Regions from separate parts of the Allobosea sp. UC22_33 genome, predicted to be linked through region 3. Evidence: predicted binding sites of a transcription regulator. Region 3 holds the regulator's gene; each other region holds the start of a gene.
What was found. Region 3 encodes LexA, which represses DNA repair genes until DNA is damaged. Its sites were predicted from a motif close to TGTTCNNNNTGTGTTCNG; they were not measured.
Positions count from the first base shown of each region.

Region 1: the regulator LexA is predicted to act here: its motif matches at 3,347-3,364, upstream of ACFJGT_RS11405 (ATP-dependent helicase).
Region 2: the regulator LexA is predicted to act here: its motif matches at 4,375-4,392, upstream of ACFJGT_RS26255 (YifB family Mg chelatase-like AAA ATPase).
Region 4: the regulator LexA is predicted to act here: its motif matches at 3,869-3,886, upstream of ACFJGT_RS11560 (ImuA family protein).

Region 1 is NZ_CP170556.1:2,409,894-2,416,888, forward strand. It holds gene ACFJGT_RS11390 (hypothetical protein) at 50-229, shown strand; gene ACFJGT_RS11395 (hypothetical protein) at 490-735, opposite strand; gene ACFJGT_RS11400 (hypothetical protein) at 783-1,043, opposite strand; gene ACFJGT_RS11405 (ATP-dependent helicase) at 1,040-3,109, opposite strand; gene ACFJGT_RS11410 (3'-5' exonuclease) at 3,429-4,457, opposite strand; gene ACFJGT_RS11415 (protein transcription factor) at 4,653-4,913, opposite strand; gene ACFJGT_RS11420 (hypothetical protein) at 4,969-5,247, opposite strand; gene ACFJGT_RS11425 (SemiSWEET family sugar transporter) at 5,244-5,540, opposite strand; gene ACFJGT_RS11430 (hypothetical protein) at 5,550-5,795, opposite strand; gene ACFJGT_RS11435 (hypothetical protein) at 5,788-6,102, opposite strand; gene ACFJGT_RS11440 (hypothetical protein) at 6,099-6,284, opposite strand; gene ACFJGT_RS11445 (PRC-barrel domain containing protein) at 6,692-6,973, shown strand.
Region 2 is NZ_CP170556.1:5,426,432-5,433,426, reverse strand. It holds gene ACFJGT_RS26265 (GNAT family N-acetyltransferase) at 1-496, opposite strand, end outside; gene ACFJGT_RS26260 (ATP-binding protein) at 593-2,686, opposite strand; gene ACFJGT_RS26255 (YifB family Mg chelatase-like AAA ATPase) at 2,781-4,319, opposite strand; gene msrA (peptide-methionine (S)-S-oxide reductase MsrA) at 4,437-5,093, opposite strand; gene ACFJGT_RS26245 (hypothetical protein) at 5,177-5,515, opposite strand; tRNA gene ACFJGT_RS26240 (tRNA-Ser) at 5,685-5,774, shown strand; gene ACFJGT_RS26235 (gamma carbonic anhydrase family protein) at 5,903-6,520, opposite strand; gene ACFJGT_RS26230 (3-keto-5-aminohexanoate cleavage protein) at 6,517-6,995, opposite strand, start outside.
Region 3 is NZ_CP170556.1:2,000,530-2,007,524, reverse strand. It holds gene trpD (anthranilate phosphoribosyltransferase) at 1-276, shown strand, start outside; gene trpC (indole-3-glycerol phosphate synthase TrpC) at 284-1,090, shown strand; gene moaC (cyclic pyranopterin monophosphate synthase MoaC) at 1,087-1,569, shown strand; gene glp (gephyrin-like molybdotransferase Glp) at 1,569-2,780, shown strand; gene lexA (transcriptional repressor LexA) at 2,861-3,568, shown strand; gene ACFJGT_RS09510 (ComEC/Rec2 family competence protein) at 3,562-5,853, opposite strand; partial or broken gene ACFJGT_RS09505 (glutamate--tRNA ligase) at 5,913-6,470, shown strand; partial or broken gene ACFJGT_RS09500 (glutamate--tRNA ligase) at 6,493-6,888, shown strand.
Region 4 is NZ_CP170556.1:2,437,956-2,444,950, forward strand. It holds partial or broken gene ACFJGT_RS11550 (error-prone DNA polymerase) at 1-1,652, opposite strand, end outside; gene ACFJGT_RS11555 (Y-family DNA polymerase) at 1,649-3,172, opposite strand; gene ACFJGT_RS11560 (ImuA family protein) at 3,087-3,839, opposite strand; gene ACFJGT_RS11565 (hypothetical protein) at 3,988-4,383, shown strand; gene ACFJGT_RS11570 (hypothetical protein) at 4,450-5,064, shown strand; partial or broken gene ACFJGT_RS11575 (pyridoxal-phosphate-dependent aminotransferase family protein) at 5,170-6,344, opposite strand; gene ACFJGT_RS11580 (cupin domain-containing protein) at 6,489-6,875, opposite strand; gene ACFJGT_RS11585 (VOC family protein) at 6,947-6,995, shown strand, end outside.

The DNA of each region.
Region 1 (6,995 bases), 410 kb from region 3:
GCTACGAGTGCGGAATGCCGCCGATGTCTCGTGAAAATTGGAGCATATCGTGACCGAGCGTTTCGAACGGCACCGCCAACCCTGGACGTCAGAGGAACTTCAGAAGCTCAAGCTACTTGCTGGGAAGGGCATGGCGCTTAAAGCGATCTCAAAAGCCATGACGCGCAGCGAGGAATCCATCAAAGACCGTGCGAAACTCGATGGCATCAAGATCGCGAAGCTGCGTTAGGCTGGGCTCCTGGCGCCATCTCGGCGTTCATAGCTACGTTCTATACCAACGGTACGATGGCTGCCGTTGGTTTCTAACGCCGAACCCAGTCCGAAACGTGTGAAACGATCTGGCCGCAATCCAACAGCAAGCGCGCCCTCGCGGCCCAAAATCGCTCGCTATAGCGGTATCCGCTTTCCCCCTCCCCGTCTTCTGCTTAAAGGCGCGCGCGGTGGATCGACGTTAAATCTGAAGTCTTGGCGGCTCGGCCGGCTTAGCCATCAATCCCGATCCTCGACCGGCCGCCAAAGGTCGTCTGGTTTGGCTCGCGCGATGGCCGTGTCGTCGATGATATGTTGTTCCTGAAGCTTGGCGTCGATCAGCGCGGTATCGAGAAAATTGGCCAGTGTGCCGAAGCCACGAGCGGTTGCTTCGTCCTTGAGCGCCTCGATCCGATCAATCAGATCCTCGGCCCGTCGCAGTAGAACGCGCGGCACGCCTGATCCGATCCTGACCACATCAGCCATGGCGCTGGCCCTCCCTAGTCAGGGCATTCGCCTGCAAGCCGGTCACACTAGTGGACTTCCGCGGCATCCGCCGCCAGCACAATTTCGAGCTCGTTTGCCGGCGCGATGACGCCGCCGAAATGAGCGTGGAAGCCTCTTGCAAAGCGGGCCTCTTCGAAAGCTACGCGGATAACGCCTTCGGCCCTCGTGCCGATAACGCGAAAGCCGATCTGCCAATCAGTGCACCACGCTTCGATCCGGCGAAGGCGTTCTGCGGCGGACACCTTGTCCAGCTTGAGTTCGACCTGATGCGGCCAATGCGCTGTCATCGCCACATGCCTCGCATCTTGGCCCGAACATCGACCTTCGGTCCACTAGATGGCGCCCGAGAGACTTCCGCGGCCGCGATGGGCCACGCCACCCGCTCAAACTGGCCGAGCAGCGCGTTGGGGATGAAGCGCGTCCGATTGGCGTAGACATGGCGGTCCCCAGTCGAGGATTGCCCGTGCGTGAAGAAGCGCTGCGGCACGACGAGGTGCAGGTCGTCCTTAGCACGCGTCATCGCGACATAAAGCAGCCGGCGCTCTTCCTCGATCTCGTCTCTCGCGCCGGCGCCTAGATCGATCGGGATGCAGCCGTCGACCGTATTCATGACGAAGACCGACTTCCACTCCTGCCCCTTGGCGGAATGGATCGTCGACAGGATCAGGTAGTCCTCGTCGAGAAGCTGCACGCCGGCCTGATCGCTGGTCGCGTCCGGCGGATCGAGCGTAAGTTCGGTCAGGAAGCGCTCGCGCGACGGATAACCACTTGCGATCTGTTCGAGCTGCACGAGATCGGCTTGCCTGGTGCTGGCATCCTCGTGAAGGCGCTCCAGATGTGGCTCATACCAGCGGCGAGCGCGTTCGATTTCGGCCGGCCAACGGGCTGTGCCGGAGCGCAGCTCGCTGATCGCAGAGACGAACGACGCCCAATCGTCGCCAGACCGCGGCGGAGCCGGAGCGTTCTCCAGAGCCTCGAGGGGAAGTGAAGCCTGAGCAACATGCTCAAGGACACGCTGTGCGGAGGTCGGCCCAACGCCCGGCAGCAGCTGTAGGACACGGAAGCCGGATACCTTGTCGCGCGGGTTCTCCACGAAGCGCAGCAGCGCCAGCAGATCCTTGATATGGGCGCTGTCGAGAAACTTCAGCCCGCCAAATTTGACGAACGGAATGTTCCGGCGCGTGAGCTCGATTTCGAGCGGACCGCTGTGATGCGACGCGCGAAACAGCACCGCCTGCTGCTTCAGCGTCGAGCCTCCCTCCCGATTCTCCAGCACCTTTTCCGCGATGAAGCGGGCTTGATCGGCCTCATCTCGAACATGCACTAGTTGCGGCGGGGATCCAGTCGCGCGGTCGGTCCAAAGGTTCTTGGTGAAGCGCTCTGCTGCCAGATCGATCACGGCATTTGCCGCGGACAGGATGGCGCTGGTCGAGCGGTAGTTCTGATCGAGCGTGATGATCTCGGCCGGCGGCACGAAGGCTGCCGGGAAGTCGAGGATGTTGCGGACTGTCGCCGCCCGGAACGAATAGATCGACTGGGCATCGTCGCCGACGACGGTCAGCCCGCGCCCGTCGGGCTTGAGCGCGAGGAGGATCGATGACTGAAGGCGGTTGGTGTCCTGGTACTCGTCGACCATGATGTGATCGAAGCGATCGCCTATGTCGGCCGCGATATCGGGATCAGTCACGGCCTGTGCCCAGTAGAGCAGCAGGTCGTCGTAATCGAGTACGTTCTGGCTCTGCTTGGCTTCGACATAGGCCGCGAAGAGCTCTTTCAGCTCGGTGGCCCAGGTGGCGCACCAAGGGTAGGACAGGCGCAATACCTCCTCGATGGGGAGCTCGGCGTTCACGCAGCGCGAATAGATCGCTAGGCAGGTGCCCTTGGTCGGAAACCTTGACTCCGTCTTGGAGAAGCCGAGTTCGTGCCGAACCAGGTTCATCTGGTCGGCCGAGTCCTCCCGATCATGGATCGTGAAAGCGGGATCGAGACCAAGCTGTTCGGCATAGTCGCGCAGCAACCGCGCGCCGATGCCGTGGAAGGTGCCGGACCAAGTTAGAGCGTCCGCGAGAACGCCAGCACCGTCTCCCAACACTTTGCGCGCGATCCGTTCGACGCGCTTTGCCATCTCGGATGCCGCGCGGCGCGAGAACGTCATCAGCAGGATCCGCCGCGGATCGGCGCCGCTGACCATGAGATGGGCAACACGATGGGCCAGTGTGTTGGTCTTGCCCGAGCCAGCTCCTGCGATGACGAGCAGAGGCGACGAGGCTACGGTGCCTACGCCATGAGTGACAGCGCGGCGCTGAGCCGGATTGAGCGCCTCAAGATAGCTGATCGGGGCGATGGCGTTCATGCCTTCGGCTCCCGTACCGGCCGCGCTCCCTCTGAGAACCGACCGCGCAGGAAGCCCAGCGAGGCCGCCCGATCCGCATCCCGCAGGAGCTCATCGCGGTTATGAAGCAAGGCCCCGATGGCGGCCCGGGCATCACCGTGAAACTCGGCCAAAACGGTATCGATCTGAAGCTCCATACGATTTGGAGCAGGCGCCTGTTTTGGCACGACTGGCGGCATGGGATGCGTCCTCAAGAATGAGAACATTATGAGAACAATCGCGGCCGGCAAGTCAAGCTCCCGAGCGAGCTTCTCCCCGCACTGCCAACCACGAGCGCTGGCTACGCGCGATAACGATCAAAGGCCGTGAGCCGGATCGTCAGCGGCTCGGCGTCCTCCCAGCCATAGATTTCGGTGCGGAGATAGCGAAACTCCTCCTCCTGGATTTCGTCATCGATCTCGATCCACCAAGCTCTCGGCTTACCGTCGCCGCCGTCAGACCAACGATATCCCCTGCCCTTCAGGTGATCCTTCATGTCGAAAGGAGCATTCTCAGCGTAGATGCAAACGCGGCTGCACTCGCTCGATCGCAACAGCGCGGGAAAAGGCCGGGACCTACCCTCTCCCACCGGCCTCGCCAGGACTTCCAACAGGGCGTTGCAGTCATCCGTCGCGCGATGGCCCTCATGGAACAGTCCGGACTGGCCGACGAGATAGCCGAGCTTGTTTCCCTCGAAGCCAAGATCCGTCCAAGGGATCTCTCTGACCGAACAGGCCCAAGCCTTCGACGCAAAAGTCGGGAAGAGTTTCTCGCAAAACGGACGGTCGAATGCGGCGTTATGGGCGATGACAAGATCTGCGGGCTCGATGAGCGCATCTAACGTTGCAACATCGATCTCGCAGCCAGCGACCATCTCATCGGTGATGCCCGTCAGCCGTGTGATTTCCGCTTGGATCGGCTCCGATGGTTGTTGCAGGCCACTGTAGCTGCCGACGACATCGCCGATCGCTCCCTCGTTGTCATAGGTGAAAGCGACAGCGCCAATTTCGATGATCTCGTCCTTGGCGTGATTGAGCCCTGTCGTCTCCGTGTCCACTAAAAGCGCAAGGTTTGGAAATGCGCTCTCCGCTCGCGGAATGATCGGACGCGGCACGAGCTTGCGCAGGATTCTATAGCGCCCGCTCTGCTCCAGCCGTTGTGCGGCCTCCTTGTCATCCCAGCCAGGCGGAGTGGGTGGGCTTTCCAACTTCCGCCTGCGCGGGGTAGCTCTCGGCGTTTCCCGATAGCCAGGCGCATCATCGAATAGATCAAACTGGCTGGAACTGCTCTTCAAGGCTGAGCCCTTGCTGCTTTCGTCATCACGGACCAACCTCCATTCTTCTAACGCCGCTCTCGATGCCAGCGAACGGCCGTGCCCCTCGTGCCCGTCGCATGGAGCGACGGAATAGCGCCAGATGCTTCGAGTTACTGCTGGGGTGCAACCCAAGCCAGATCATCCAGCAGCGTGGCATCCCCGCGGTCGTGCTTCACAGGACCGATCTCGACGATCAATCGAAATGATCGCTTACGGTCGCTTCGGCGAACAGCACGCGCCATCGCCCCACATCTCATCGGTTTCGCGCTTGTGATCGCCGGGCGCAAATGGCCCTGCAGCCCGCGCCATGGCGAGGGATTTAGACATTCGATCGCGCATCGACAGGCTGCTCTCTTGGGCAGTTTTGTGCTCGCTCGCGGATTTGTCTGCCTCTTCGTTGGAGGTCCCGGGAAAACTGACGGGTTTCCCGGTCAGCTTATCGACCTCCAGACTCTTGCTATGATCAGCCATGGAGAACGTCCTTCAGCACGGTGTGCAAACCAAGCACTCGCTCCATTCGGCACGGCTAATCGGCAATTCTCCGATATCGTTCCAAGGTGCGACGAACGAGATCTGCCTCATCCAGCGCGACATGAGCTAGATAAGCCACGATATTGGCAAGGCGCTCCCTTTCGAGCTCCTGATCTGCGTCAGGAACGCCAGGCCGGATTTCGTTCCACACCGTATCGAGAGCGCCCTGCGCACGGGCGACATCGACAGGATCACTCAGCGACGAAAAGGGCATGAGCGGCTGATCATACGGCACTGCCGACGGCACGACATAGCGAATTCCAGCGATGCTCAAGCTGCAGGATCGATCGTTTCGGCCACTGCCTCCTTCTTCGGGCGCGGCAGGAGCGTCATGATCAGGATGAAGGCGGAGAGGACGAAACAAATGCTGTTGGTGACGATCAATGGCCATTCGCCCAAGCCGAGACCGTAAGCGGTCCAGAGCGCAAAACCGGTCACGGTGAGACTGTAGGTCAGCGGAGAGATCGCCTTCGTATCGCGCGTTCTGACGATCCGCCACGCCTGAGGCACGAAGCTGATTGTGGAGCACAGTGCGGCCAGAGTGCCGGCGACAGCGACCCAGTTCATTGCAGGAACCTATTTCGACAAACGACGGACGTTGGCCCGCACCTTGCGCCGATAGCCGCGGGCGATGCCGACAGGTCCCGTCCCCGTCGCCGCCTTTATCGCAGCGGTCTGAGCGGCCACGACCTTCTCCTTCACCATCAACTTGGCCTCGCGCTCGCCGGCTGAGCCGCCAGCGGCAATCTTCATGCTTCTGAGCCAGATGGCCTGTTGCGACTCGAATGCCAGAATCGACATTTCAAAAAAGAGCTTAAGCATCTGACGCCTTTCGGCCTGCGGTGTTCTGCCGCTTTGCGTTCGGCCGCGTGCGTCGAGAGGCTGGTTTTGCGCGTGAGGCTACCGGCCCGGCGCGGCGTTTGGGGGAAACGTCCTTTGCCGCCATGGCCCGCGCTTCCTGGTTCAAGCGATAGAGCCCGTAGCCGATCGCCCCCGCAACGATGACCGGTGTCGGCAGCCGGGTCGCGAGCAGTGTCAGCGGAACCGCGAACCGTTCGGGGATTTCACCCTGTTCGACATTCCGGGCGATCCAGGCGCCTGCCAGGCTTGAGAATGCCGCCCGGATCATTTCTGTTCCTCGGCAGCACCGGGTGTGATCGGCACCTGTTCGGCCACCGGATCGCTCGCCGGAAACGTATCCTTGAGCGCCCGCTCCAGCTTCTGATCGGGGGTGAGCTCGCGCTCTTCCTTGCGTTGGGTCGTCTGTTCCCGCCGGAGGCTTTCGACCGCCGGGTTTTGTTCGTTCGCCATGCAATCCTCCATCGGCCGCCCCGTGGCTGAGGTTGAACGCCAGCGACTAGGCGCTCGTTCCGGCGGCGCTGCTCGCTTGTGGCTAAAATCTTGCGGGAACCGAAGGGGGACCTATCTCGTTGTCAGCGCAGCATCCTCGGATGCCTGCCTGCTCTCCAGTTGGATGCGTCGCCGCGGATGTACCGGCTGCAACCGACGGGAGGGCAAAGCCAGTTTCCCGGCGATGGCCGGAGCCGCCTAGTCCTGACAGAAGTCAGAGGCCCGTCGCTTCCCAAGCGGCGGGCTTATCATTAGCGGTTACCGAGAGAGATAGCCCGATGGGTCGCCAGGGAACCAGTGGAACGTCTCGCTCGCCTCCACGTTCTCTCTTACAACCCCAGGAGGCTTTCACGGATCATTCAAATCACGTGCGTCTGGCAACGACCGATCTGACCGCAAGCATTTTAGAAGGCGCGACAATCTACGGTCCTGGCGACGAGAAGGTCGGCTCTGTCTCTCACCTGCACGGCTCCGGTCGGGCAGCGCAGGCGATCATTGATGTCGGCGGCTTTCTCAGAATCGGCGCGAAGCCGGTGGCAGTGCGGCTGAGCGAACTTGACTTCATGCGGGATGAAGACGGCGATGTTCACGCCGTCACGAACTGGACTAAGGGTCGGCTCAAAGAGATGCCCGAGCACGTCGATCCCTGATAAAGGCCCCTCGGCCAAGGTC
Region 2 (6,995 bases), 2.0 Mb from region 3:
AGCGCTGGCCTGAATGCTGCGCCAGCATCGGGCCGAGATCGAACTCGCCCTGGGTGTAGAAGCCGCCGAGCCGTTCTGCCGCACTCTGGCGCATCAGGCGATAGGTGCCGACAACCTTGGGCTTGATGCCGCCGAAGCGGCCACGCGCCGCATGGTCGATGACGAGGAGATGGTCGCAGGCCTTGTCGAAGCGATCGGCATCGCGGCGGAACATGCGCGAGATCACGTCGGGCTTAGCCGACATTTCCTGATAGAAGACGCGATAGCGCAGGCGCTGCGCCCGCCAGATCTCGCGCGGACCGCGCGCAAGGCGAACCTCAAGCGAGCCGATTCGGCCGAGAGTGCCAGATAGCGGTGGCGTTTCATCGATCTCGGCGCCCGGCCGGCGCATGGCTCCACCCTTCATCAATATCAACGGGGCGAACCGCGAGAACGGATTGCCGGCTGAATACCGGCTCGGCAGCGCGTTCTTGCCTCCAGAAACGTGCAATGCCATCGCTTCTCTCATCTCCTGCCGCTACCGGCATGAGGTAGGCTTGCTCCGGTGATCTTACAACTTCGCGACGAAACTGCGTCGGAGCGATGACGGTCGTCAAGCCGACAGGCTGCCGGCCGCGCTTTGCGACAGGCGTTCCAGCCAGCGCAGCAGCGCTTCGCGCTCCAGCGGCTTCGCCAGGCAATCGTCCATCCCGGCGGCGAAAGCGGCCGCCCGGTCGGCGGCAGAGACATTGGCGGTGACCGCCACCAGCGGCAGCGTGGCGGCACGGCCGAGCCGTCTTTCCAGGGCGCGGACGGCGCGGGCGCAATCGAGCCCCGTCATCAGGGGCATGCGGATATCGAGCAGAGCGAGCGCCAATGGCGGCGCCGTGCCGGCAAAGCTGGCCTCGATCCGCTTCAGAGCCTCGCGCCCGTCGCGCGCCCAGATCGCCGTGCAGCCGAAGCGCTCCAGCGTGCGCGTCGCCAGCAGGGCGTTGATCTCGTTGTCTTCCGCGACCAGCACCGTCAGGCCGGTGCCGGGTTGGCGCCCGGACGTCGCGGCGAGCGCGGGGGGCCCGCCAATGGCCGACGCCCCCGGCTGGAGCCCGTTGCCCAGTCGTTCGTAGAGCGAGCGCGTCCGCACCGGCTTGATCAGGAAACCGGAGAAGCCGGCCGCCCGGGGCGAGCCGAACTGCCGGCGGGCATGGGGCGAGAGCAGGATGAGGCAATCGCGAATGCCGACAGCCGACGCAGCCGATGCCAGCTCCTTTGCCGGCACATCACCGAGCGCATGATCGATCAGCACCGCCGTGACCGGGACCTGCCCGACGAGCTTCGCCCGCGCCGCCTCTGCCGTTCCGGCGACGGAGACCGAGGCTCCCGTCACCCGGATCGTCTCGGCCAGGAAGCGAACAGCGAAGGGCGCAGGCGAAACAAGCAGGACATGGTGCTGCGGCCAATGCGGAATCCGGGCCGCCGGCACATCGAGCGCGGCCACAAGCGGCAAGCTGACGCGGAATACCGCGCCCTCGCCGAGCCTGCTTTCGGCGCGAACCTCGCCTCCCATCAGGCGGGCGAGGCGGCGAACGATGGCGAGGCCGAGGCCGGTGCCGGCCTGCCCCGCGGCTGCGCCATGGTCGAGCTGCTCGAACTCGCCGAAGATGGTGTCGAGCCGGTCAGCCGGGATGCCCGGCCCGGTATCGGCGACGGTGATCTCGAGGCGATCATCCACCTGGGCCAGACTGAGGCCGACGCCGCCCGCTTCCGTGAACTTCACGGCATTGCCGACGAGGTTCAGCAGGATCTGGCGCAAACGGTCGCGGTCGCCGACGAGCCGCGCCGGCAGGTCTGGTGCGATATGGGCCGCGAGCTCGAGCCCCTTGGCCTGCGCGCGCGGCGCCATCAATTCCGCGACCGTCTCGACGAGCTGGACCGGATCGAAAGCCTCCTCGAACAGCTCGAGCTTGCCGGCCTCGACCTTGGCGAAGTCGAGGATGTCGTCGACCAGCGCCAGCAAGGCCTCTCCCGAGGTGCGCAAGGCCGCGACATAGGTCGCCTGCTCCGCATCGGGGCCTGTATCCGTCAGGAGGTCGGCCATCCCGAGAATGCCGTTGAGCGGCGTCCGGAACTCGTGGCTGACGGTCGCGAGGAAGCGCGACTTCGCCTCGTTCGCCGCTTCGGCCCGCGCCCGCGCCTCGACCAGCGCATCCTCGCCGGCGATGCGTGCCGAGATGTCGCGGCCGACGCGCTGGATCAGCGTGCGCCCGTCCGGGCCGGGCACGGCGGTCTCGACCCAGGAAATCCAGCGCTCGCCCTCATAGGTCGCGAGGCATTCGTCGAAGCTGCGGGTCCCGCCCTCAAGCAGGACGACAGGCCGGCTGGCGAGCTGCGGCAGCAGCATCTCGCTGCCGACAAGGTCCTGCTCCCCGGCCCCGAACAAGGCCGCATAGGCCCGGTTGGCATAGACGATCCGCACGCCGTCGCGCCGGACGATCAGGTCGCCCTGGGCTTCGATCAGGCTGCGATAGCGTTCCTCGCTATCGGCGAGATTCCAGAGCCGGTCGTTGAGCGCCTCGGCGTCGTGGACGAGCGCAGCCACCTGATCGCGCAGGCCGCTGCGCTGACGCAGCAGCCACAGCACGGCCCCTCCCGCCGGGAGAAGCAGTGTCGCGAAGGCAAGGGCGAGCCATGACCAGATCGAAGAAGCCATGCCCTTCGATCTACGCAGATCGCCTTGAAAAAGCCGCCTGGGAAAGCCGCGAATTCGACCGGTCGGATGCGAGGACCTGTTAACCCTGCAGCCGTCACGCAGCCTGGACGAGATCCTCCCCGCGCGCCCGATACGATAGCGCTTCCGCCAGATGACGCCGGCCGACCTTCGCTTCTCCGTCGAGATCGGCGAGGGTGCGTGCGACCTTCAGCACGCGATGATAGGCGCGTGCCGTCAATCGCAAGGCCTCGGCCGCGTCCCGCAGCAGCGCGAGGCCGGCATTATCCGGCCGCGCGACCTCCTCGATCACCGGCACCGGGCAGGCGGCATTGGTCATGACGTGGCCGAGGCCCAGGCTCTCGAAGCGCGATGCCTGGATTTCGCGGGCCGCGGCGACACGCGCGGCGACCGTTGCCGAGCTTTCGCCCGCGGCCGGGCGGATCAGGTCCGCCGCCGTCACCGCGGGCACGTCGATCGCGATGTCGATCCGGTCGAGCAGCGGGCCGGAGACGCGCGCCTGGTACTGCGCCATGCAGCGCTCGTTCGGCTGGCGGCGGCAGGCGAAACCTGGCTCGGTCGCCCGGCCGCAGCGGCACGGGTTCATCGCCGCGACGAGCTGGAAGCGCGCGGGATAGACGACGCGATGATTGGCACGGGAAATCAGCACATCGCCGGTCTCCATCGGCTGACGCAGGGCGTCGAGCGCCTGCGGCTGGAACTCCGGCAATTCGTCGAGGAAGAGCACGCCGTGATGGGCGAGCGAGACCTCGCCCGGCCGGGCCTGCAAGCCGCCACCGACCAGCGCCGCCATCGAGGCCGAATGATGCGGGGCCCGGAATGGCCGCCGATCGGTCAGGGCGCCGTCAGCAAGCTTTCCGGCCACCGAGAGCACCATAGAGACCTCAAGCAACTCGCGCGGCGAGAGCGGCGGCAGGATCGAGGGCAGGCGGCTCGCCAGCATCGACTTGCCGGCGCCGGGCGGGCCGTTCATCAGGAGATTGTGCCCGCCCGCCGCCGCGATCTCCAGAACGCGCCTTGCACTTTCCTGGCCCTTGACGTCGGCGAGATCGGGCAAGGGGCCGGCCTGACGCGCCACCGCCGGCTCTGGCCGGGCCATGACCTGCGTGCCCTTGAAATGATTGGCGAGCTGGATCAGCGAGCGCGGCGCCAGGATATCGATATCCGCAGCCGCCCAGGCTGCTTCCGGACCGGAGGCGGCCGGGCAGATCAGCCCCTGGCCTTTCGCATAGGCAGCGATGGCCGCAGGCAGGACACCCGCCACGGGCGTGATCGAACCGTCGAGCGCCAACTCGCCGAGGACCGCGTAGCCGGACAGAGCATCGGCGGGGATCGCGCCGATCGCGGCCATCACGGCGAGCGCGATCGGGAGATCGTAATGGCTGCCTTCCTTGGGCAGGTCGGCCGGGGCGAGATTGACCGTGACGCGCTTGGCCGGGAGCGCGAGCCCCGAAGCGATGAGCGCGGCGCGGACCCGCTCGCGGCTTTCGGCGACGGCCTTGTCGGGGAGGCCAACCAGCACGAAGGCGACGCCGCCCGGCGCGATCTGGACCTGCACGTCGACGGCGCGCGCCTCGATGCCCTCGAACGCTACCGTCGCGACCCGCGCCACCATCTCGGCCCCGCTCCCCTGCCCCTCGGGAAGGCTAGCGAAGCTTCGGCGGCAACGCAAGAACATACAGGGAACTCAACAGATCAAAAAGAAGGGGAGGCGATGCCTCCCCTTTTGTCGTCAGGCCTCGACGCCGAGGCCGATCTGGCAGGCGACGCCGGTGCCGCCGAGGCCGCAATAGCCGGCCGGGTTCTTCGCCAGATACTGCTGATGGTAGTCCTCGGCGAAATAGAGCGTCGGCGCCTCCCGGATCTCGGTCGTGATCGGGCCGTAGCCGCCGGCGGCCAATGCCTTGCCATACTCCTCCCGCGAACGCTCGGCGGCAGCCTGCTGCTCGGCGTCATAGGTGTAGATCGCCGAACGGTACTGCGTGCCGATATCGCCGCCCTGCCGCATGCCCTGGGTCGGGTCGTGGTTCTCCCAGAAGATCTTCAGCAGGTCCTCATAGGACATCTTCGCGGGATCGAAGACGACCAGGACGATTTCGGTATGGCCGGTCAGGCCGCTGCAGACCTCTTCGTAGGTCGGATTGGGCGTCGAGCCGCCGGCATAGCCCACGGCGGTCACCCAGATGCCCTCGCCGCTCTGCCAGAACTTGCGTTCCGCGCCCCAGAAGCAGCCGAGGCCGAAGACGGCCTTGCGGGTTCCCGCGGGATAGGGGCCGGCCAGGGGACGGCCATTGACGAAATGGGTCTCGGCGGTCGGCATCGCCGCGGCGCGGCCGGGCAGAGCCTCGGCGGCGGTCGGAATCTCGGTCTTCTTGCGCAGGGAGAACATCTCTGGCTCCGTTTCGTTCGAGCTCGACGGCAATGTAAGCATCCAGGTCCGGTTCGGACAGGGGCGGAAACGCGGGCGTGCCATCACCGACGCGTGACGATGCCGATAACCTCGTCCGGGCGCCGCCCCAGCCAGAGCAACGCGAAGCCAAGCAGGAGCGCAGCAGCGGCCGCCGGAGCGCGCATCAGGCTCAGCAGCAGCGGGTCCCAGAGCCAGGGATGGAGATTGCGCTCGATCGCCGGCTGGATCAGTTGATAACGCTCCTGGATGACGGCGATCAGCACCTCACTGACCGGGGTGAAGCGCAGTCCCGCATTCGCGATGGACCGCGCGCCATCGATCACGAGCGCAACGAACCCCGCGGCGACGGACAGGTAACCGATCAACCGAAGAAGAAACCGCACCGCCTGCTCCCGCCGCAATCCACCGGCTGCGCGGCGAACCTCCCGTCCGGCGCAGCCGCTCCGGCGACCAGATGTGGCCTCGCCAGCCGCAGATCGCAACCGATTGCTGGTGATTTAGCGGGATTGTGCAAAACACTGCATCTCGGCCCTTGAAAGATGGCGGGCTGGCAGTCATAAGCAGCGCGCCGGACAGGTGGCCGAGTGGTTGAAGGCGCACGCCTGGAAAGTGTGTATACGGGAAACCGTATCGCGGGTTCGAATCCCGCCCTGTCCGCCATACTGATTTCCCCACGACATCGCTGATGCCGCCGAACCCATTGTTCCGGCGGCCTTTTCGTTGCGCCTGGGGCGGCGTTGACGGCCTCCGGCTCCTCATATTCGCCGGATCGAGGCTCTGTCCGCCGATCACGCGCCAGGGCCTGCCCCCCGGATCTGCCCTCCAGCCATGTCGGGGAGCCTGCCCGTCGAGGGGCCTCTGGAATGCTCGTCGAGCAGTGCCCTGTGACGGGCCGCCTGCCCGGCATAATGGGCCGGGTTGCCGCGCAGGAAGGCGAGCTCCGCGGGCTTGATCGCGCGCATTTTGCGCGCGGGGCAGCCGGCCCATAGCGCCCCCGACGCAACCACCTTGCCCGGCGCCACGACGGCGCCGGCGGCGACGATCGCGCCCGGCTCGATGACGGCACCGTCCAGCACGATTGCGCCGATCCCGATCATCGCGCCATCGCCGATCCGACAGCCGTGCAGCACGGCACGGTGCCCGACGGTGACATCCGACCCGATGATGGCCGGCCCCTGCCCGCAGGTGGTGTGGATCACCGCGCCGTCCTGGATGTTGCTGCGGTCGCCGATCCGGATCTCCTCCTCGTCGCCGCGCAGAACCGCGCCGTACCAGATCGAGCTTTCGACGCCGATCGAGACGCGGCCGATCACCACCGCGCCGGGCGCAACGAAGCTCGAACCATGAAGCTTCGGTGCGATGCCATCGAGCGGCGCGATCAGCCCGTATCGCCCTGCGGCGTTCATGCGCGCCGCCTCAGCCCGAGAATCTCGCGGGTTTCGGCCGGCGTGGCGATCGCATAGCCCATGTTCTCGAGGATGCTGCGCGCCTTCTCCACCAGCTGTCCGTTGGTCGCGAACACGCCGCGCGACAGATAGAGATTGTCCTCCAGGCCGACACGGACATTGCCGCCCATCAAGGCGGCCTGCGCCACGATGGGCATCTGGTCACGCCCAATGCCGAAGGCGGCCCAGACCGCTCCCGGCGGCAGAAGGCCGCGCTGATAGAGGATCGTTTCGGGATTGCTCGGCGCGCCCCATTTGACGCCGGTGACCATCTGGAACAGCGGCGCGCCTTCGATCAGGCCTTCCGCGATCAGTTGCTTGCCGAATTCGATATCGCCGGCCGAGAACACCTCCAGCTCCGGCTTGATCCCGAGCGCGGCGAAGCGCTTCGCCATCACCCGCAAGGTCCGCGTGGTGTTGAGATAGACGAACTCGG
Region 3 (6,995 bases):
TTCTCGATCAGCCCGGCCGATGTCGGTCTCGAGCCGGCCAAGCCCGAGGTGCTGCGCGGCGGCACGCCGGAAGAGAATGCGGCGGCGCTGAACGCCGCGCTCGCCGGAGAGAAGACCGGATTCCGCGATATCGCCGCCTTCAATGCGGCTGCGGCGCTGCTCATCGCCGGCAAGGCCGGGGATCTGAAGGACGGCTTCGCCCAGGCGACGGCCGCGCTCGATTCGGGCAAGGCCAGGGCGACGCTCGCCGCGCTCGTCAAAGCCTCGAACGCGTGAGGCCGGCATGACCGATATCCTCGCGAAGATCGAAGCCTATAAGCGGCGGGAGATCGCGGCTGCGAAAGCCGCGGTGCCGCAGGCCGAAATCGAACGCCGGGCCCACGCGGCTTCCAAGCCGCGCGGCTTTGCCGATGCGCTTGCCAGCAAGCTCGCACAGGGCTCACCCGCGCTGATCGCCGAAATCAAGAAGGCGAGCCCCTCCAAGGGCCTGATCCGCGCCGATTTCGACCCGCCCTCGCTCGCCCGCGCCTATGCGGCCGGCGGCGCGGCCTGTCTCTCCGTCCTGACCGACGCGCCCTCCTTCCAGGGCCAGCCGGACTTCCTGACGCAGGCGCGCGAGGCCGCCGGCCTGCCGGCGCTGCGCAAGGATTTCCTCTACGAGCCCTATCAGGTCTACGAGGCCCGCGCCTGGGGCGCCGACTGCATCCTGATCATCATGGCCGGCGTCGACGACGCTACCGCCAGGGCGCTGAACGAGACCGCGCAAGAGCTCGGCATGGACGTGCTCGTCGAGGTCCATGACGATGCCGAGCTCGACCGGGCGCTCAAGCTCGAAAGCCGCCTGCTCGGCATCAACAACCGCGACCTGCGCAGCTTCAATGTCGATCTCGCGGTGACCGAGCGGCTGGCGCCGCGCGTACCGGCTGACCGGATCGTGATCAGCGAGAGCGGCATCTTCACCCATGCCGACATCGCCCGACTCAACACGATCGGCGTCAACAGCTTCCTCGTCGGCGAAAGCCTAATGCGGCAGGCCGACGTCACCGCCGCGACGCAGGCGCTGCTCACGGGCAAGGCCGTCGCGGCGTGAGCAAGCTCAGCCATCTCGACGCCCAAGGCCAGGCGCATATGGTCGATGTCGGCGACAAGGCCGAGACGACCCGCATGGCAATCGCCGAAGGCCAAGTGGTGATGGCGCCGGAGACGATCGCGATCGTGCGCGAGGGCAATGCCAAGAAGGGCGACGTGCTCGGCACCGCGCGCCTCGCCGGCATCATGGCGGCGAAGCGCACGCATGAACTGATCCCGCTCTGCCACCCGCTGCTGCTGAGCAAGATCGCCGTCGACCTGGAGATCGACGAGGCCTTGCCGGGCGTGCGCGTGCGCGCCGAGGTCAAGATGAAAGGCCAGACCGGGGTCGAGATGGAAGCGCTGACCGCCGTCTCGGTCGCCTGTCTGACGGTCTATGACATGGTCAAGGCCGTCGACCGGGCGATGCGGATCGAGAACATCCGCCTGCTGCACAAGTCCGGCGGCCAGTCCGGCGATTACGAGGCTAAGCAGGTCTGATGGCGCTCACCCCGGTCCCCGTCGCGCGCAAGGCGCTGCTCGACAGCATTCCGGGGCCGACCGGGGCGGAAACCCAGCCGCTGGCGCAATGCGCCTGGCGGGTGCTGGCCAATGAGGTCAAGGCGCTGCGCACGCATCCGCCCTTCGCGAACTCGGCCATGGACGGCTATGCCGTGCGTGGCGACGAGATGGCGGAAGGCGTCTCGCTGACAGTCATCGGCGAATCCGCCGCCGGCCGGGCCTATGAAGGCACGGTCGGGCCGGGACAGGCGGTGCGCATCTTCACGGGCGCGCCGATGCCGGAGGGCGCCGACACGATCCTGATGCAGGAAGATGCGGACGGTGTCGGCAGCCCTGTGATCCGCGTGCGTGTGCCGCCGGCCAAGGGCAAGTTCCTGCGTGCCGCCGGGCTCGATTTCCACGAAGGCGACGTGCTGCTGCAAGCCGGGCGCGTGCTCGACAGCGCAGCGCTCGGGCTTGCCGCCGCGATGGGGCATCCGAACCTGCCCGTCCGGCGCAAGCCGCGCGTCGCGATCCTCGCCACCGGCGACGAGCTGGTGGCGCCGGGCGAGCCCGTCGGCCGCGACCAGATCGTCGCCTCGAATTCGTTCTCGCTCGCCGCTCTGGTCGAGAAAGCCGGCGGCACCGTGCTCGATCTCGGCATCGCTCGCGACGACCATGCCGACCTTGCTGCGAAAATCGAACAAGCCCGCGCCGCCGATGCCGATGTGCTGATCACGCTGGGCGGCGCCTCGGTCGGCGCGCATGACCTCGTGCAGGAAGCCCTGACGCGGGCCGGCATGGCGCTCGGCTTCTGGAAGATCGCGATGCGGCCGGGCAAGCCGATGATGACCGGGCGGCTCGGCCGCATGGTCGTGGTAGGCTTACCCGGTAATCCGGTGTCCTCGATCGTCTGCGGCCATCTCTTCGTGCTGCCCTTGATCGAGGCGCTGCTCGGCATCACTGAGGCCGATCGCGACCGCAGCGTCCCCGCCATTCTCGGCCGCGACATGCCCGGCAATGACGAGCGCGAGGACTATCTGCGTTCGGAGCTGGCGCTGACGCCGGAAGGCTGGGTGGCGACACCCTTCGATCGCCAGGATTCCTCGATGCTCGGCACATTGGCCCGGGCGCAGGCCCTGACGATCCGCCCGGCCCATGCCGCTCCGGCCAGGAAGGGCGCCCCCTGCCGGATCCTGCCCTTGCGGTAGCGGCTTGCGGAACACAAGCAGAACGCGTATGGTGTTCGTGCTTTGTTTCGAATCTGCGCATTGAGGGGCTGGCGGCGACCATGCTGACACGCAAGCAACATGAACTCCTGCGCTTCATTCAGGAACGCTTGCGCGAAAGTGGCGTGCCGCCCTCTTTCGACGAGATGAAGGACGCGCTCGACCTGCGCTCGAAATCCGGCATTCACCGCCTGATCATGGCGCTGGAAGAGCGCGGCTTCATCCGCCGCCTGCCGAACCGGGCACGCGCGCTCGAGGTCATCAAGATGCCGGACGGGCTCGGCGCGCCGCAGGCTCGCCCCCGTTTCAGCCCGGCCATCGTCCAGGGCGGCCTCGGCTCACAGCCGAGCGTCGCCAAGCCGCGCCCTGTCGAGGATGACAACCGGCATTCCATCGCCATTCCGGTCATGGGCCGGATCGCGGCGGGCACGCCGATCGCGGCGATCCAGAGCCGCAGTCATACCGTCTCGCTGCCGCCGGACATGCTCGGCTCCGGCGAGCATTACGCACTGGAAGTGCGCGGCGATTCGATGGTCGAGGCCGGCATTCTCGACGGCGACACCGTCGTCATCCGCAAACAGGACACCGCCAATACCGGCGATATCGTCGTGGCGCTGATCGACGACGAGGAAGCGACCTTGAAGCGCCTGCGCAAGCGCGGCTCCTCGATCGCGCTCGAGGCCGCGAACCCGGCCTACGAGACCCGCGTGCTCGGCCCGGACCGGGTCAAGATCCAGGGGCGCCTCGTCAACCTGATGCGGCGTTACTGAAGGCGCTCGGTATCGGCCTCGGCTTCGGTATCGACGGCCGGTGCCGGCGGCGCGATGGCAGGCTGATTGGCGGGGCGCGTCGTTGGCTCGGCCGGACGGCGTTCGCGCCGGCGGGTCCACGGGCGGTCGGCCGCGTTCGGCTCGGAGACATGGCTGCTCCAGCCCGATGCCGTGCGGTAGAGCGAGGTTGCGCCGTCGCGCGTGAGCGCCATGCGCTCGACGAGCCGGGCCTTGCAGGCCCCGCTCCAGGGGATGGCGGTAACGACGAGATCGGCCCGCTGGCAATCCTCGATGATGGCCAGGCGCTCTCGCGTATAGGAGACCGTGCGCTTGTCGGCGGTCTGCGCGACGCAAGCCAGCCGGTCGCAGGCGATGCCGGTGCGCAATGTCGGATCATCGGGCGAGCGGCTGTCGCCATCGGCGGCGAGCCATTGCTGCAGGACGAAACGGCTGGGCTTGCCCGCCACAACGAGGCGCCCGTCCGGGCCGCGTACCGCCAGCCCCGAGCCGTCGCGCTCGATCAGGATTTCCGGTCGCTCCGGCTTGCCGGCAATGGCCACGCCGCCGATCAAGGGCAAGACGGCCAGCCAGCGCCAGGCCGTGGTCCAGAGCGTCAGCCAGAGCAAGGTCACCGCGAAGCAGCCCAGCACGCCTGAGCCGAAGGCCGCGACCGTCACGGTGGAGTGGTCGATGGTCGCAACCCAGTGCGCGACCTTCAGTACGACGTCGGAGGCCAGCCCCATCAAGGCCCAGGCGGGCCAGTCCAGCCCGAACGGGTAGGCGAGCACGCCGAACACCGCCGCCGGCATCACGAAGAGCGAGACGAAGGGCAGCGCCATGGCGTTGCCGAGCAGGCCGAACGGATTGAAGATCTGGAAGTGGTAGGCGCCGAATGGCGCGGTCGCGGCCGTCGCCAGCATCGTGGTGACGAGGATGCCGAGCGCCGCCGTCCAGATCGGCCCGAGCGGCCAGGGCAATGCCGACGGCGGCTCGCTGCGGTCTCGCCTCTCCCAGCGCTCGGCGAAGGCGATCAAGGCAGCGACTGCGCCGAAGGACATCTGGAAACTCGGCCCGAGCAGCGCCTCCGGCTCGCGCAGCAGCACGATGATGGCGGCGAGCGCGAGATTGCGCATGCTGAGCGCGGCGCGATCGACCAGGATCGCGCCGAGCATGACCAGCGTCATGATCAGCGAGCGCTCCGTCGCGACATCGCTGCCCGAGAAGATGCAATAGCCTGTCGCGCCGATCATGGCGGCCACCGCCGCGATCTTCTTGACCGGCCAATGCAGCGCGACCGTCTGCGAGAGGGCCAAAAGTGCGCGGACAAGCCAGAAGATCGTGCCGGCGGCGAGCACCATGTGCAGGCCGGAGATCGAGACGATGTGGTAGATGCCGGCGGCGCGCAGGTCGTTGTTCGTGGCTTCGGTGATCAGGCCGCGCTTGCCGGTGACGAGCGCGGCGGCGACCGCACCGCCCTGCCCGCCGCCGACCTCAGCGATGCGTTTGGTCAAGGCATTGCGGGCGCGATCGATCATCACGTCGATCGCGAGGCGCGTCGGCATCGGAAAGGGCGCCGGCGCAAGCGCGATCTTGCCGGAGATGCTGCCGACCGCGCCGATCCCGCGGAAGAAGGCGTCGCGGCCGAAATCGTAACCGCCCGCCCGCGCTGGTCCGGGCGGCGGCAGCAGGCGCGCGGTCGCGACGATATGATCGCCCGGCGCCACCGAGCCCTGCCGGATATTGACCCGGACCCGCTTCGGCCTTTCGCCGGCCGGAACATTGGCGAGATCGGTCACCAGCAGCACGAGCCGCGCGCCCTTGTCGCGGGCTTCGACGCTCTCGACGAAGCCCGTCACCTTGCCGATACGAGGCCGCTCCAGCATGGGGGCGCCGATATCGGCCGTGCGCCAGACCCCGGCAGCGAAGCCCGCGAAGGCGGCGGCCGCAGCGAGGCAGGCCATCGATGCGACCGGGCGCATCCGCATGACGAAGGCCGCCGTGCCGCTCAGGGCAAGGCCGAGCAGCGGCGCCCACAATGCCGGCTCACGATCGGCCGTGAAATAAAGCAAGATGCCGACGCCCATCGCGATCGGCAGCCAGAGGAAGGGGCGGCGCCGCTCCACCTCCAGCGCGAAGCCCCGCTGGAGATGCAGCCAAAGCTGCCGAAGATGGGGCTGAAGGCTTCCGGCCAGCGGCACCAGAACACCGAAGCGAGCCGGCAAGGCATCGGCGCGGGCGCCGCGCCGGCCTCGTCCCAGCTCTTGCCCCGGCGGTGCCGGCTGCATCGCCCCCTGCTCCCCCTGCCGGCGCTGCGATTTGACCGCTTAACCTTTCCGGCCAAGCCATGTTACAGGGCGCGCGCCGGTTGTCATGTCACGACTTGTGTCATGTCAGAACTTGGCACCTTTCCCTGTCTTGCCCCGGACGGCCCCGTGCCGCCCGGTCGGAGTTTCCTCCCATGAGCAACGCCGTCGTCACGCGCTTTGCGCCCTCGCCCACCGGATTCCTGCATATCGGCGGAGCCCGGACCGCGCTGTTCAACTGGCTCTATGCCCGCCGGCAAGGCGGCAAGATGCTGCTGCGGATCGAGGATACCGACCGGGAACGCTCGACCGATGCGGCGATCGCGGCGATCCTCGACGGGCTGGAATGGCTCGGCCTCGATTGGGACGGCCAGACCGTCTACCAGTTCCAGCGCGTCGCGCGGCATCGCGAGGTGGCCGAGCAGATGCTCGCGGCCGGCAAGGCCTATCACTGCTACGCGACCCAGGCCGAGCTCGAGGAAATGCGCGAGAAGGCGCGCGCCGAGGGCAAGCCGCTGCGCTATGACGGGCGCTGGCGCGACCGCGACCCGGCGACCGCGCCTGCCGGCGCCAAGCCGGTGATCCGCCTCAAGGCGCCGCAGACCGGCGAGACCGTGGTCAATGACGAGGTCCAGGGCCGCGTTGTCTGGCAGAACGAGAAATCTCGACGACCTCGTGCTGCTGCGCTCGGACGGCACGCCGACCTATATGCTCGCCGTCGTGGTCGACGACCACGACATGGGCGTCACCCATATCATCCGCGGCGACGACCACCTGACCAATGCCGCCCGCCAGACGCAGATCTACGACGCGCTCGGCTGGGACGTGCCGAGCATGTCGCATATCCCGCTGATCCATGGGTCGGACGGCGCCAAGCTGTCGAAGCGCCATGGCGCGCTCGGCATCGATGCCTATCGCTCGATGGGCTACCTGCCTGCGGCCCTGCGGAACTACCTGGTGCGGCTGGGCTGGAGCCATGGCGACCAGGAGGTCTTCTCGACGCAGGAGATGATCGACGCCTTCAATCTCTCCTCGATCGGCCGCTCCCCGGCGCGCTTCGACTACGCCAAGCTGGAGAATCTCAACGGGCTGTACATGCGCCAGTCCGATGACGCCGACCTTCT
Region 4 (6,995 bases), 440 kb from region 3:
TCGAGCGCGATGCCCTTGTGGTCGACGAGCATGTCCAGGCCTCGCTTCATGCAGGTCAGCATGCCCAGCGCGAGGACGTCGACCTTCATGAACTTCAGCGCGTCGATATCGTCCTTGTCCCATTCGATGACCTGACGATCGGCCATTGCCGCTGGCTCGATCGGGACAAGGTCGTCGAGGCGGTCATGGGTCAGGACGAACCCGCCGGGATGCTGCGAGAGGTGTCGCGGGGTGCCTTGAAGCTGGCGGGCGAGATCGAGCGCCAAGCGCAGCCGTCGGTCGGCGAGGTTGAGGTTGAGCTCCTCGACATGTCGCTTTTCGACGCCCTCCTCGGACCAGGCCCAGACCTGTGACGACAGCGTCCCGATCAGGTCCTCGGGCAGGCCCAGCGCCTTGCCGACGTCGCGCAAGGCACCTTTGGTTCGGTAGCGGATGACGGTCGAGCACAGGGCCGCGTGATCCCGGCCATAGGTGTCGAACACCCACTGCATGACGATCTCGCGGCGCTCATGCTCGAAGTCGACATCGATGTCGGGCGGCTCACGACGCTCCTCCGAGACGAAGCGTTCGAACAGAAGGTCGTTGCGGCCCGGGTCAATCGAGGTGATGCCGAGGACAAAGCAGACTGCCGAGTTCGCCGCCGAGCCGCGACCTTGGCAGAGGATGTCGCGCGAGCGGGCGAAGCGGACGATCGCGTTCACCGTCAGGAAGTACGGCGCGTAGCCGAGCCTTTCGATCAGTGTCAGCTCGTGGTTTAGGCTTGCCTTGACGCTTTCGGACAGACCCTCGGGATAACGTTGCGCGGCGCCCTCCCAGGTCAACTTCGCCAGGGTCTGCTGTGGTGTCAGCGTGGCATCGTCGCGCTCCTCCGGGTACTGATAGGCGAGTTCGTCAAGCGAGAACCGGCAGCGATCGGCAATCTGCAGCGTCCGGGCCAAGGCCTCAGGGTAGCGCGTGAACAGCCGATGCATCTCGTCCGGCGGCTTCAGATAGCGGTCGGCGTGGCGCTCGCGGCGTTCGCCGAGGGCGTCGATCGTGACGTTGTGGCGGATGCAGGTGACGACGTCCTGCAGGATCCGCCGTGCCGGCTCGTGGAAGAGTACATCGTTGGTCACAACCGTGGGTACTCGCATCCGCGTCGCCAGGTTCGACAGCTCGTGAAGGCGAAGTTGGTCGTTCGGACGGCGCCGCAGCGACAGGGCCAGATAGGCGCGGTCACCAAAGACCTCGCGGAGCCGACGCAGGCGAAAGGCACAGTCCTCGTCGGCCAGGTCTGGTACGAGCACCGCGACCACCCCTTCCGCATGCGCAGCGACGTCCGACCATTCGAGATGACATCGCGCTTTTCCGCCGCGCTTCTTGCCGATGGAGAGCAGTCGGCACAGGCGGGAATAAGCCGGCCGGTCGATGGGATAAACCAGCAGCGACATGCCATCAGCGAGATCGAGGCGGCAGCCGACGATCAGCCTGACGCCAGTTGTCTTCGCCGCTTCATGGGCCCGGACGATGCCGGCGAGGGAGTTGCGGTCTACGACCGCGAGCGCCTCGATGCCGAGCAGCGCCGCTTGGGCGAACAGCTCATCGGCCGAGGAGGCGCCGCGCAGGAAGCTGAAATGGCTGGTGACCTGGAGCTCGGCGTAGCGCGCGCTCATCCGAAAACGCCATGCAGGAACCAGCGATGGGAGCCCGTGGCGACGTCTTCGCCATCGCCTGCGCGATAGAGCCAGTAGCGCTCGCCGGCATCATCCTCGACCCGGAAGTAATCGCGCACGGCGACCATCTCGGCCTCGCGCTTCCACCACTCGCCGAATACGCGCTCCGGGCCATCTGCGCGCCGGACCCGGCGGCGGATCCCGCGCCAGCTGAACCAGGCCGGTGGATGGTCCGGCAGCAGCGCCATGGTCTCGACCGGTTCCGGTCTCGGTAGCAGCCTGGCAGGGCGCGGCCAGTGGCTTGGCCAAACCGCTCCGGTCTCCTCAGTCAGCGCCGCGACACGGCGCACAGAGCGCTCGGGTACATCGCTGGCAACCGGTGCCATGCGATAGACCGCCCGCTCACCGACGCGGTTGGCGAGGATGTCGATGAGGCCGGAGACGTCCGCGCTGGTTTCCTCCACCAGGGAACTGACCGCCTGCTTTCGTTCGAGGGGCTCAGCCAAGGTCGCTGCCAGCGTCATGATCTCGATGCCGAAGCCAGGCTCGATCGCCTCGATCTTCTCGCAAAGGAGCCGGGTCAGTCGCTTCACATCACAAACAGGCTTGGCGAGCCCAACCCGGACTGTCTGAAGTCCGCGGTCGACGCGATGGCAGACGAGATCGAGGCGCCGAGCGCCAAGACCGCGCGCCTCAAGCCGGTCGCAGAGCTGAGCGACCAATTTGCCGATGTAGCGAGCGATTGTCTCCGGCGCGCCGATCGGCTCGGCAAAAGCGCGGCGAACTTCGATGAGGTCAGGCGGGCGGATAGCGACGATGGGCTCGGCGACCTCCCCGAGCGCCTGAGCCAACCGGCGGCCGATCTCCGGCCGAAAGCGCAGCGTGAGCGGCGAGCGCGGTTGGCCGATGATGTCGCCGGCTGTCTCGAAGCCCAGAACGCGCAGGTCGTTCGATATCTTGGCGGGCAGTCGCAAGCATTCCAGCGGCAGCGGTATTAGCGGCTGCGCCTGATGCCCAGCCGTCGCAACAACAGTCGACTGAGACACGTATCGGGCGAGTGCATGGGCGGCGCCCCAGCTATCGGCAATTGCGGCCCTGGCCTCGACGCCGGACATTGCCAGGCGGCCGACGATGGCATTCAGCATGTCGGCCTCACCGCCATGGAGATGGTCGGCACCGGTCGTGTCGATGACGATGCCATGGGGCGGATCTGGCGCGACGATCGGGGCGACGCGCTGGTGCAGCCAGATCGCCAGCCGTTCCAACTCCAAGGTGTCCGCAGCGAGATCCGCTTCCTGAAGCAACAGGCCAGGCACGAGCGCCTGTGCCTTCGTGGCCGGCATGCCGACGCGAAGCCCGGCTGCCAGTGCAGCGGCATTCGCCGCCTGCACTAGCCTCCTGCTTCCGTCGCGAGCGATGAGGACGAGCGGGACCTCAGGCGGAGGCGCCGCGTCGCCAGCCATCCGCCGGAACCGATCGATCGACCAGTTCGGGAGGAAGACCGAGACGACCCGTGTCATCGCATGCCTCCAATTCGAAATCCGCGCTTTCGCCCGCCCGGGCCCTGATCAGTTCGACCAGCCAACGCGACCGCCCTACCCCCGGCACCGGCAGCGCTGTCGATGGAAGCACTGAGACCCGCCATCGGGTCATCGCTGCCGTGGGTTGACCAAAATCAGAGGCGTCGACTTCGCGTCGCCATCGTCGTAACGCGATGCCGATAGAGCCGGTACCTTCGGCCGCCAGCTGAAGGCGCCGGGAGGCGGTCATCGAGAGGCGGGCGACCTCGCCAACGACAGAGCCAAGCCCACCGTAGCGCAGGCCCTCTTCCATGCAGGCGAGCACCGTCTGGTCATCGCCCGCCTCGACATAGATCACGCGGTCGGGGATCAACCCCGCCTGCGCCATTGCCGGCGCGAACAGATCGGCTCGGGTGAGGCACCAGAGCACTTTGCCACGACTCCTGGCGGCAACCCCAGCACTGAACAAAGCCGCTGCGGCACCGTCAATCGCGCCGTTGCCGCCACCCGCGACCTCATGCAGAGCTCCTAGCGCGAGGCCTCCACCAGGCAAGCGTGAATCAACCGTCGCGATTCCGAACGGCAAGACTGTCCGACCGCGGGCGCTTCTACCCTCGATCCGCTCGATCTGATCGCGGAGCGACTGAAATAACGGCTGTGGCCGCAACTGGCTTTACCTGCTAGAACGATGCCTGATGTTCCTCTTATGTTCTCAGTGAGGGCTTAAGAGTCAAGCTGGATATCTGGCGGGAACACAGCGACGAGGTGGAAGGTTGGCGAGGCACAACCTCCGCCTCCGAGCAGGAGTAATAGCGATGTCCGATGATCCAGCCGAAATCGTCCAGCAGTCATACGAGGTGGTCGCTTGGCGAGAGCTGGCGCTAGCCCTTCTGGCGCAGATCCTGGTTCCAGCGCCGGAGAACGAGGAGGAGTGCTCCCAGTTCCTTCACACCGTGCTGGCAGATATTCTCGATCAGACGGTCAACAGCGAGGCAATGCCTGCAGAACTTGATCGAGGCGCCTTGCGGGCCGAACTGGAAGGCGTGAACGAGCGCCTTCGCGAGGAGCTCGCCGAAGCACAGCTCGATCGACACAAGCTCCGAAAGGAGTGGCTGAAGTCGGGAGCGAACAGATCGCCCACAGAGTATCGACGACCCTCAGCAAGCTCACGTACTAAGGAGCAGCGTATGCAGCAGCCACCAGGAACGTAGAAGCTGGGAATACGCGATCGATCGGTGCGATTAATTCCGGGCCCGCAATTCTGAGCAGAGCATCATGTGAAGCGCACCTCAACGCAGCTCGCCGAATGGTCTCTTCCATCAACGACCACCCTGGGGTCCTCGGTCCGCGCCAAGGGAATCGAGCGGGAAATCAGGCGGCGGCTTCCTTGGTCGACGCGGAAGCACCTGACGGTCGAATCTGGCAGAGCGATCCTTCACATGCCGGACACCGGATCTGCTGAGTTTGACGCTCTATCTGCGCTCGTAGCGGATATGTTGGCCGATATTACAGAGTTGCCCATCCTCCCCAGCGAGGCCGAGGACATTCTCTCCATCTCATCTCGCGAGCGCCACAAGTGGCTCGACGACGGCCGGCTCCAGAGCGCGGGGACAAAGACGGTCAAGCTGCGTGGCCGGGCCAAGGCGGTCACTTTCCACGTGTTCACCCCAAGTTTCATCGAGCATGTCCTCGATAGCGGCCTGCCGGAAATCTGGCGGGAAGAGGATATCGCGACGACAGCAGAGAATCGGCGCCGAGCGGCAGGAAAGGCAGCTTTGACGCGCGCCGGAAAGCGATCGGCCAAATCCCGTAAGGCTGCGCCCGTTCCCGATGAACAGGAAACCGGCCTCGACGGCTGGGAAGAGTTTGAGGCTGAAGGTCTGCTTAGGTGAGGCACGCCGCCCGGACGGACGGGAGAAGAGCTACTCCCTGAATCTGTCCACATGAGCGACATCCTGTCTGTTCAAGGCCTCCAGGCGGCAGAAGCGCGGTCTCTTTCACGCGGCGGCTAAGCTGGCGATTGCAGCTGCCGCACCACCCGAGCCGTGCGGGATTTCTTAGCCTGAAGCGCCATCTCAATGGCGCCGAGAGCTCCAAGAAGCGCCGCGGCGTTGAAATGACCCATGTGGGCGATCCGGAAGGCCTTGCCGTGATAATCCCCGATCCCGAGGCCGAGCGTCACACCACAGACGTCGCGCGCAAAGGAGGTGATGACGCTTACATCAATGCCAGGCGTTAGCACCGCTGTCACAGACGGCGCTCGCTCAGATCCCTCGGTCACTCCGAAGGTGAGAGCTTGACCACTCGACCATAGATCCACGGCAGCATGCGTCGCCTTGGCAAGGGCGGCGTGGCGGCGCCAGCTCGCTTCCAACCCTTCCTCGAAAATCATGTCGAGCGCAGCGCGCTGCCCAAAAAGCAAATGCTCCGGCGCGGTCCCGCAATGCTTCATGTAGGCCAGCACGTTCATCCGGCCGCTCCAATCCCAATACCCGGTGCGCAGGTTGGCGCGCTTATGGGCGGCCAGAGCCTTGTCGTTGGCCGCGACGAAGGCGAGGCCTGGCGAGGACATGAGGCCCTTCTGCGAGGCTGAGACAGCGATATCGATGCGCCAGGCATCCATCTCGAATTCCATGCACCCGAGGGAGGCAATGGCATCGACCATAAACAGAGCCGGGTGACCCGCGGCGTCGATGGCCCTGCGAATGGCCGGGATGTCGTTGACGATGCCTGCAGCGGTATCGATCTGGACGACCATCACGGCTTTGATCTTGTGCTGCGTGTCAGAACGTAGCCGGGCCTCGACTGCTGCAGGATCGACGGCCCGGCGCCAGCTGCCGGGAAGCATCTCGACATCGACGCCCATAAAGCGGGCCATCTCACCCCAGCCGATGGCAAAGCGGCCGCTTTCCAGCACCAGAACCTTGTCGCCGCGCGACAGGACATTGGTGAAGGCTGCCTCCCAGCCACCATGGCCGTTGGCGGCGTAGACGAAGGTTTCGCCGTCGGTCCGGAAGACGCGCTTGAGATCGGAGAGAACCGTCTCGGTCAGGCGCACAATGCTGTCGGAACTGAGTTCCTCAGCCGGCCGCATCATTGCCTGGAGCACGCGATCAGGAATGTTAGTGGGGCCTGGCATGGCGAGCAGCGGCCGGCCATTAGCGAGCGACATGCCGAATCCTCAGGACATTAAAATCACCACAGCAGAAATCCGCCAAGCGCTTGTCCTGAGCAAGCTCACGGGCGCATTCCTCGACATCACGCTCTGCATGACGCGTGTGCCAACTTGACCGGCAGGTGGCGTCCAAAAATCTCTCTATGGTGCTTCTGGGCTGTACCTCCGTTTCAGCTCTCCGCTGTCATCGTAGCTCGCCTCGAAAACCGGCGAAGCGAGTGTGGCGCGAACTTTCAGTGTTCCGGTTCCGCTGTTCGTAAATCCATGAAAGCAGCCGGCTGGGATGATGACCGACTGGTTGGGCAGGACCGACATGACCTCGTCTTCGATGCGGACCTCCGCCTGCCCCTCAATGATCTCGAGGATTTCCTCGACGGTATGCGAGTGCATCGGCGCGCCAAGGCCTGGTTGGCAAAGCTGCTCGAAAATGCAGAGCTGGTGCGATCCGACGACCGCTGAAATTCGCATCGAGGTAAGCACGCCCTCTCGCCATTTTTCGAGCTCAGAATTGGGCTGAATCACGCGCATTCGTTCGTTCCTTCCAGCGTGTCGCCCGCGCCATGCTGCAATTGCCTCGCGCAGGATTTTTGGAGACACGTATGTTCACGCACATCATGATTGGCAGCAACGACCTGGAGCGATCCAAGA